One region of the Mesorhizobium sp. AA22 genome, then DNA from elsewhere that is predicted to be linked to it. Evidence: predicted binding sites of a transcription regulator. Region 1 holds the regulator's gene; the other holds the start of a gene.
What was found. Region 1 encodes LexA, which represses DNA repair genes until DNA is damaged. Its sites were predicted from a motif close to TGTTCNNNNTGTGTTCNG; they were not measured.
Positions count from the first base shown of each region.

Region 2: a site for LexA is predicted at 2,176-2,193, ahead of A9K68_RS04170 (metallopeptidase family protein). Genes of this name have one in related genera too.

Region 1 is NZ_CP048406.1:3,743,443-3,747,883, reverse strand. It holds gene trpC (indole-3-glycerol phosphate synthase TrpC) at 1-247, shown strand, start outside; gene moaC (cyclic pyranopterin monophosphate synthase MoaC) at 314-811, shown strand; gene glp (gephyrin-like molybdotransferase Glp) at 811-2,016, shown strand; gene lexA (transcriptional repressor LexA) at 2,121-2,858, shown strand; partial or broken gene A9K68_RS18065 (ComEC/Rec2 family competence protein) at 2,852-4,441, opposite strand, start outside.
Region 2 is NZ_CP048406.1:885,492-889,932, reverse strand. It holds gene A9K68_RS04185 (CoA ester lyase) at 49-945, shown strand; gene A9K68_RS04180 (DUF1737 domain-containing protein) at 971-1,177, shown strand; gene A9K68_RS04175 (hypothetical protein) at 1,188-1,508, opposite strand; gene A9K68_RS04170 (metallopeptidase family protein) at 1,620-2,042, opposite strand; gene A9K68_RS31560 (hypothetical protein) at 2,217-3,236, shown strand; gene A9K68_RS04160 (DUF6504 family protein) at 3,178-4,441, shown strand, end outside.

The DNA of each region.
Region 1 (4,441 bases):
CGAGACCTCGGAGCGGCTCGCGAAGATGGTGCCGGCAGACCGCCTGCTGGTCAGCGAGAGCGGTATTTTCTCGCACGAAGACTGCCGCAGGCTGGAACTGAGCGACATCGATACGTTCCTCGTCGGCGAGAGCTTGATGCGGCAACAGAATGTGGCCACTGCGACGCGCCTGCTTTTGACGGGCAAGGTTCCCGCCATTGCATCGGCCCGAAAATCGGAATCGATTTTCGGAGAGCACGATGCATAGATTCAAAGTGCTAGAGCGTACTTTGCGCGTCCAAACGGACGCACGTCGCTCTAAGACTGACTGACGATGACGGCCGCCCTCACCCATCTTGGCCCGAAAGGCGAAGCCAATATGGTCGATGTCGGCGACAAGGCGGAGACGACGCGCACGGCAATCGCCGAAGGTCTTGTCGCGATGCGGCCCGAAACGCTGAAGATGATTCTCGACGGCGATGCCAAGAAGGGCGACGTGCTGGGCACGGGGCGCATCGCCGGCATCATGGCGGCCAAGAGGACGCATGAGCTGATCCCGCTCTGCCATCCGCTGCTGTTGACCAAGATATCCGTTGACATCGAACCGGACGCGACGCTGCCAGGCCTGAAGGTCACGGCGCTGGCCCGCGTCGCAGGTAAGACCGGCGTCGAGATGGAAGCGCTGACCGCCGTCTCGGTCGCCTGCCTGACCATCTATGACATGGCCAAGGCGGTTGACCGCGCCATGGTGATCTCGGGCATCAGGCTGGTGGAAAAGACCGGCGGCAAATCCGGCGACTACAAGGCGGACGCCAAGGGGGCAGGCCAATAATGGCACTGCTTCCGGTCGCCGAGGCGCTCGAGCGCCTGCTTGAGGATGCTGCGCCCTTGCAGGCTGAATGCGTCGCCCTGATGGACGCCGCCGACCGCGTGCTGGCGGAGCCGCTTCTGGCGCTCCGCACCCAGCCGCCGTTCAACGCGTCCGCCATGGACGGCTATGCCGTGCGGGCCGAGGACGTCGCGTCCGTGCCTGCAAGACTTTCGGTGATCGGCATGGCGCCGGCCGGACGCGGCTTTGCCGGAACAGTCGGCCGGGCGCAGGCCGTGCGCATCTTCACCGGCGCGCCGCTTCCTGCAGGCGCCGACACCATCGTTATCCAGGAGAATGCCAGGGATCTCGGCGGCGGCAGCGTCGAAGTGACCGCGTCGACGGTTGAAGGCCGCAACATCCGCCGCCTCGGGCTCGATTTCTCGAAGGGCGACGTCCTGCTGGAGAAAGGCCGCCCGCTTGATCCGGCGGCATTGTCGCTGGCGGCTTCGGCCAACCACCCGCAGGTCAGCGTGGTGAAACGGCCGCTGATCGCCATCATCGCCACCGGCGACGAATTGCTGCCGCCGGGCAGCGACCTTGGCCCCGACCAGATCATCTCGTCCAATGCCTATGGCGTCGCCGCCGCGGCCCGCTCGGTCGGCGCCAGCGCGCTCGATCTCGGCATCGCCCCCGACCGCAAGGAGGCGATCGCCACGCTGGTGAAACAAGCGGTCGACGCAGGCGCCGATGTCATTGTCACGCTGGGCGGCGCCTCGGTCGGCGACCATGACCTGGTCCATGACGTGCTGACCGGTGAAGGCATGACGCTCGATTTCTGGAAAATCGCCATGCGGCCCGGCAAGCCGTTGATGTTCGGGCGGCTGGGCGACACCCGCTGCATCGGCCTGCCTGGCAATCCGGTGGCGAGCCTGGTCTGCACGCAGCTCTTTCTGAAGCCGCTGCTTGCGCGGCTCGGCGGCCGCGCCTTCCGGCAGGACATGCGTCAGGCGCGGCTCGGCGCCACCATGCCGGCCAACGATCTCAGGCAGGACTATGTACGCGCGGTGGTGAAGGAAGAAGCCGGCACGCCACTGGCGACCCCGTTCGGCGTCCAGGATTCCTCGATGCTCAAAATGCTGGCCGACGCCAACGGGCTGATTGTGCGCGAGCCATTCGCTCCCCCAGCCGCGACGGGCGCCGCATGCAGCGTGCTGATGCTACGCTGAACAAAACGTCAACACATTCATTGAACTTTAAACGGTTGCGGAACACAACTGGAACAGATAGTGTTTGTTCTGGTTTTGTTTTTCTGATTCTGTTGGGGGTCGCGATGCTGACACGCAAACAACATGAACTGCTGATGTTCATCCACGAGCGGCTGAAGGAAAGCGGCATTCCGCCCTCGTTCGACGAGATGAAGGAAGCGCTCGACCTCGCCTCGAAGTCGGGAATCCATCGGCTGATCACGGCGCTGGAGGAGCGCGGTTTCATTCGCCGCCTGCCCAACCGGGCCCGCGCGCTGGAGGTGCTGCGCCTGCCCGATTCGATCGCGCCCGGCCTCAATGCGGCGCGCAAATTCTCGCCAAGCGTCATTCAGGGCAGCCTTGGGCAGGGCAGCCTCGGACGACAGATCAAACCGGCGCCTTCGCGCCTGCCCGCGGCCGGCAATGACGACGACGTCGTTGCCACCATCTCCATACCGGTGATGGGCCGCATCGCTGCCGGTGTGCCGATCGACGCCATCCAGCACCAGACGCATTCGATCTCGGTACCACCGGACATGATCACCGGCGGCACGCACTACGCACTGGAGGTCAAGGGTGATTCGATGATCGAGGCCGGCATTTTCGACGGCGACACGGTCATCATCCGCAACGCCGACACCGCCCAGCCTGGCGAGATCATCGTTGCCTTGGTCGACGAGGAGGAAGCGACGCTGAAGCGGTTCCGCCGCAAGGGCGCCTCGATTGCACTGGAAGCCGCCAATCCGGCCTATGAGACGCGCATCTTCGGGCCGGACCGGGTCAAGGTGCAAGGCAAGCTCGTCGGACTGATCCGGCGTTACTGAGCGGCAGGCTTCTTGGGTTTCTCGGCCCTGCGGTATGGCGGCAAGCCCCTCGCCTCGCGCGAAAATCTCCGCTGCTCGTGCCAGGGCCTATATGGCTGTCTGACGGCAAAACGGATTTCTGCGCGCGTCGTCGCTGATAGCGGATCGAAGAAGACGGCGGCACTGCCCATGCGAGCGAGCTGCCGTTTGGTGACGACGAGAACCAGCGGATTGCGGCAGGGATTATAATAGGCTGTGGCATCGTCGATGACGATCAAATCCGCAAGGCACAGGCTGGCCGTGCGGTTTTGCGGTCGTCGGCGAGTGCGATGATCGCGCCGGACGGGTGCCGGGCGAGGCACAGGCCGGCAGTGCAGTAGAAGGGCGCTCCAGGCGGCAGGTCGGCCGGGTCGGCGATGTCGAACCGCACGTCTCCTTTTTCGAATGTCTCCGGCTCGACAATGGTCGCTGAAACCAGCGCATGTTTCCAGTTGTCGGTGGTGAATTCGTTCGAACGCACCCGGTTGACGGCAAGTTCGCCGCCGCCGATCGGCAGCGCCACCAGATGCGCATCTTCCGAAATCAGCACATCGGGGGCGCGCGTGTCGGAAATCGTCAGCAGGCCGGCGAGCGCAAAGGGAAGTGCCGCAAGCCGCAACCATGTCGTCGCCATCGTAGCGATGACCAGGGCGACCGTCACCAGCAGAACCGACTGCAACGAGATCAGCCCGACTGCATCGACCGGCGACCGCTCGGAAATCCATCCCGATATTGCGATCATGGCCGTCAGTCCCTTGCCCATCATGTAGAGGAAAGGTCCGTCGAAGCCGAAAGGCATTGCCAGAGCGCTGAGGACGGCCAGGAACATGACGACCGTGACGATTGGCATGACCGCCAGATTGGCGAACAGGCTAAGCGGCGATACGCGCTGGAAGTGCCAGATGGCGAAGAGCGCAGTGGCGCTGCCGGCAATGATGGAGGTCATTGCGATGGTACCTGTCCCAGCTGCGAGTTTTCGCGTGACGAAAGCGACCGGCGACCGTCGCTGTGGCGGCGCCGTGGCCCTGTCGGCACGATAGTCGGACCAGCCGGCATAGGCGCCCACGAGAGCAGCAGTCGCGGCGAAGGACATCTGGAAGCTTGGGCCGACCACCTCGTGCGGCGCCACGACGATGACGGCGATGGCAGAAATCGTCAGATTGCGCATGGTAAGTGCCGCTCGGTCGAACAGCACGGCGACAAGCATTACCGCCAGCATGATGAAGCTGCGTTCAGCCGCGACCACGATACCGGAAAAAATGAGATAGGCAGCGATGGAAAGGAGTGCGGCAGCAGCCGCATATTTCTTGACCGGCCGGCGTGACGAAAAATCGGGAAACAGCGCAAAGGCGCCGCGCAGCAATCCCATAATCGTGCCGGCGACAAGCGCCATGTGCAGGCCGGAAATCGAGATGATGTGGTAGATGCCGGTGCGCCGCATCGATTCGTTTATCTCTTCGGGAATGCCGGCACGCACGCCGATGATCAGTGCGGCGGCAATCTCCCCCTCGGCGCCACCAATGCTGTCCCTGATATGGTCGGCAATGTTTTCGCGCGCCTTTTCG
Region 2 (4,441 bases), 2.9 Mb from region 1:
AGGCGAAGACCGCTTGCCTCGACCCGCCGCAGACGGCATAGATCGGACATGACGACCGAAACCTACCGCCCGCGCCGCTCGGTGCTCTACGTCCCGGCCTCGAACGACAAGGCGCTGGCCAAGATCTCATCGCTGGCCTGCGACGCCGTCATCATCGATCTTGAAGATGCGGTAGCCCCGGCCGATAAGGTTTCTGCGCGCGAAAAACTAGCCGGCATCTTCGCCAATCGCCCGGTTGCCAACCATAATGGCCGGCGCTGCGAGATGATCGTGCGCATCAACCCGCTCTCCAGCAAATGGGGCGCCGACGATTTGCTGGCCGCGGCACGCTGCGAGCCCGACGCCATCCTGCTACCCAAGGTCGACACGCCGCGCGACGTCCTCGAGGCCGGCGACGTGCTCGACGACAATTTCGCGCCGGACGAGGTGAAACTATGGGCAATGATCGAAACGCCCAAGGCTCTGCTCAACATCGGACCAATTGCCGAGCTTGGCCGCGATCCGGCCTCGCGGCTGGTCTGTTTCGTTGCCGGAACGAACGATCTGGTCAAGGAGACCGGCGTCCTCGCCACGCCCGACCGGCGCTATCTCACACCGTGGCTGATGCAGATGGTGCTCGCCGCGCGCGCCGGTGGCCTCGACCTGCTCGATGGTATCTTCAATGAGTTTCGCGATCTGGATGGCTTTGCGCGCGAATGCACGGAAGCGGCCGCCATGGGATTTGACGGCAAGTCGCTGATCCACCCGGCTCAGATCGATGCCGCGAACCGGGCCTTCGCGCCATCTGCCGAAGCCGTGGCCGAGGCGCGCTTGGTGAAAGCTGCCTTCGCACTTGCCGAAAATGCCGGCAAGGGCGTTATCGCACTGAATGGAAAAATGGTCGAGCGGCTGCATCTGGCGCAGGCCGAAAAACTGCTGGCGAAGGCGGCCGCCATCGGGGCATGATTGGCAACCCACCACAGGAATGAAAATGAAACTCTACCGCTTTCTGTCCGGTCCGGACGATTCCAGCTTCTGCCACAAGGTGACGGCGGCGCTGAACAAGGGCTGGCACCTGTTCGGTTCGCCGACCTATGCCTACGACAAGCAGACCAAGAGCATGCGCTGCGGCCAGGCCGTGGTGAAGGATGTCGAGGGCCAGGAATACAGGCCCAACACCAAGCTCAGCGACTGGTAGGATACGACCGTTACAGAAGCTTTTCCCAGGCAGCTCTGATTTCGTTGAATCTTGCGTCTGCAAGGCCGTCGACGTCATCGCAGCTGAAATAAGGGATCGATAGCGCCGCATAAAGGCCTGGATAACCGGAGACGGTATCCATCTTCATGAGAATTTCGGCAACCGACAGTTGCTGGCGTTTAATGCTGGATATCGCGCATTCCGATATCATCGGTGCTAGTGGATGGTCGAATTTGGACAGCCAAAATCGACTAACGCCAGGAGAATGGCGGCTCGACAACGGTGTTTGCGGGTAGACGGCAAAGCTCATCGAGTGCAATAAATGCAGCATTCGGCGAAATGCCGATGGCGGTTTGGATCAATTCGCGGCTCAGTGAAATGTCGTTATACGGCCCAATTGCAGTCGATCCGATTGGCAAATTCTGCTTCCGTCATCTGGAGACTATTCAGCTGCCTCTTCGATCCGCTCCATATCGTCGTCCGAGAGGCCGAAATGGTGGCCGATCTCGTGGATCAGCACATGGGTGACTATGTCGCCCAGCGTCTCTTCGTTCTCGGCCCAGTAGTCGAGGATGGCGCGGCGGTAGAGCGTGACGCGGTTCGGCCCCTCGCCGGTCTGCGGATTCCAGCGCTCGGCGATGCCGCGCCCCTCAAACAGGCCGAGCAGGTCGAACGGCGTTTCCAGCGACAGGTCGTCCATGATCTCGTCGGTCGGGAATTCGGCGATTTGGATGACGATCTCGCCGGTCAGCTTGCGAAATTCCTCCGGCAGATGGGCATAGGCCTCCAGCGCCAGGAACTCCATTTCCTCCATCGACGGCGAAAGCTCGGCGTGCCAGGTGCGGGTTTTGTAGATGCGGGCCATGCTTTGTCCTTTGATCCCGGCATATAGGCTTTCGAGCGGGAGTCGGCAAATGGCCAGGTTGCAGCCCTTTGCGCGGACAGGAATAAATTCCCCATGACTCCGCTTGACTCTTCGGGCGGCCTCTGGAATCAATAGGAACATAACAGGAACAATTGTGAGTGGAAGCTGACCGTCATGGCGACAAGCGCCGTGGCGCGGGAGACTGTTTTTGCCCTGCGCCGACAGATCGCGAAGATCGAGGGAACGCTGCCCGAGCGCCTGGAGGCGCCGGCCGGCGCAGCTCCCGTTGATGCGGATGTCACGCCCCGGGATCTAACAATCGTCCGCCGCGGCCTCGCCGTGGCGCCGCCCGATGCGTTTCTGCGCACCGGCGCGGAGGGTCTCGATACTGCGCTCAGCGGCGGCCTGCCGAAGGCGGCGCTGAGCGAGATCCATGGCGCCGCGACACGTGATGCCGGGGTTGTCGCCGGTTTCGCCCTGTCGCTCGTCAGCCTGATCCTCAAACAGGAGCCGCCGCGACTGCCGGTCCTGTGGATCGGCACCGCGGAGGTCTTCCGCGAGGCCGGCTTCCCCTATGCCAGAGGGCTTCATGGCCTTTTCGGGATCGAGCCGGAGCAATTGCTGTTTTCCGAGGCGCCAAGGCTCCTCGATGGGCTGTGGGTCGCCGAGGAAGCCGCCCGGATGACGGCGCTCGCCGCCGTCATCCTCGAAATCCGCGGCAGCCCGCAGCGGCTGGACCTCACCGCGACGCGGCGGCTGCACGCCCGGGCACAGAGCGCCGGCCGGCCGGTGTTCCTGCTGCGCCAGGCCGGCGAGGCCGAACCGACGGCGGCATCCGTCCGCCTCGTCCTGTCGGCTGCGCCGTCGGCACCACGCCAGACGCTCGCCGGGCCGCTCGCCGGCTCGATCGGCCGCCCCGCCTTCACCGTCAGCATCGGCAAGAGCCGCACGGCCTTGCCGGGACAATTCACACTGGAGTGGAACCCGGATGAACGCAATTTCGAGGAAAGAAGGGCCGGGGAAGAACGGGCAGCGAATCCTGTCCCTGTGGTTTCCGCACCTCGCCGCGGAAAGGATCCTGCGGCAGCGTCTGGGGCGGTCCTGGCGTTCGCGGCCGTCGGATCACCTGCCCCTGGTGATCAGCCATCGCCAAGCGAACGCGCAGCGCATCGCCGCCCTCGACGAGCGGGCTGAGGCGCTTCATCTGAAGCGCGGCATGGGCATAGCCGACGCGCGCGCCATGCACCCATCGATCGACGTAGTGGAAGCCGATCCCGAGGCCGACCGCCGCCTGCTCGAAAGCCTCGCCGACTGGTGCGACCGCTACACTCCGCTGGTGGCGATCGACGCAGCCGACGGCCTGTTTCTCGACGTCACCGGCTGCACCCACCTTTTCGGCGGTGAACGGGCGATGCTGGACGACATTCTGTCGCGCTTTTTCCATCAGGGTTTCGATGTCCGCGCCGGCGTTGCCGCCACACCTGGTGCTGCTTGGGCGGCAACGCGGTTTGCCAGTGACCGCATCGTCCCCGGTGGCGAGGAGGAAGCGCTACTCGCACCCTTGCCGCTGGCGGCGCTGCGCATCGAGCCTGATATCCGCGCCAGCCTGGAAAGCGTCGGCCTGCGCACGGCGGGCGCCGTCATGGCAGCACCGCGCGCGCCGCTCGCCCGCCGCTTCGGCACATCGCTGCTTTTGCGCCTCGACCAGGCGCTCGGCCGCCTTGACGAGGCGGTGTCGCCGCGCCTGCCGGTCGCACCGCTTTCGGTCGAACGCCATCTCGCAGAACCCATCATGCTGACCGACGAATTAGAGCGACTGGTGAAAATGCTGGCGACGACATTGAAGGTGGACCTCGAGCGCCGCGGCGAGGGCGCAAGAAGGCTGGCGCTGCTGCTTTTCCGCGTTGACGGCGCCGTCAGCCGCATCGCCGTCGGCACGTCGCGGCCCTTGCGCGAGCCGTTGCTGATCCAGAAATTGTTTCACGAAAGGCTCGCCGCGCTCGAACAGGACATCGATGCCGGCTATGGCTTCGATCTCGTGCGCCTCTCGGTCCTGTCGGCCGCGGCCTTCGACATGCAGCAGGCGGATCTCGCCGGCGAAACGCACGATGATGGCGCCGACATCGCCCTTTTCGCCGACCGCATCCGCGCCCGGCTCGGCGAAAGCGCGGTTTTGAAACCGGTTGCCGTCGAGAGTCATCTGCCGGAGCGCGCCGTCGCCACGCTTCCCTATGCGGAGGCGCCGCAAAGGGTCTCTCCGCCGAAGAAGCCGGACAAGATACAAGACACTTCATCCACGCCTGTCTTTCGGCCGGAACGGCCGATTCGGCTGTTCCGTTCGCCCGAACCGATCGAGGTGCCGGCCACCGAAATGCCTGAGGGACCGCCGATGAACTTCC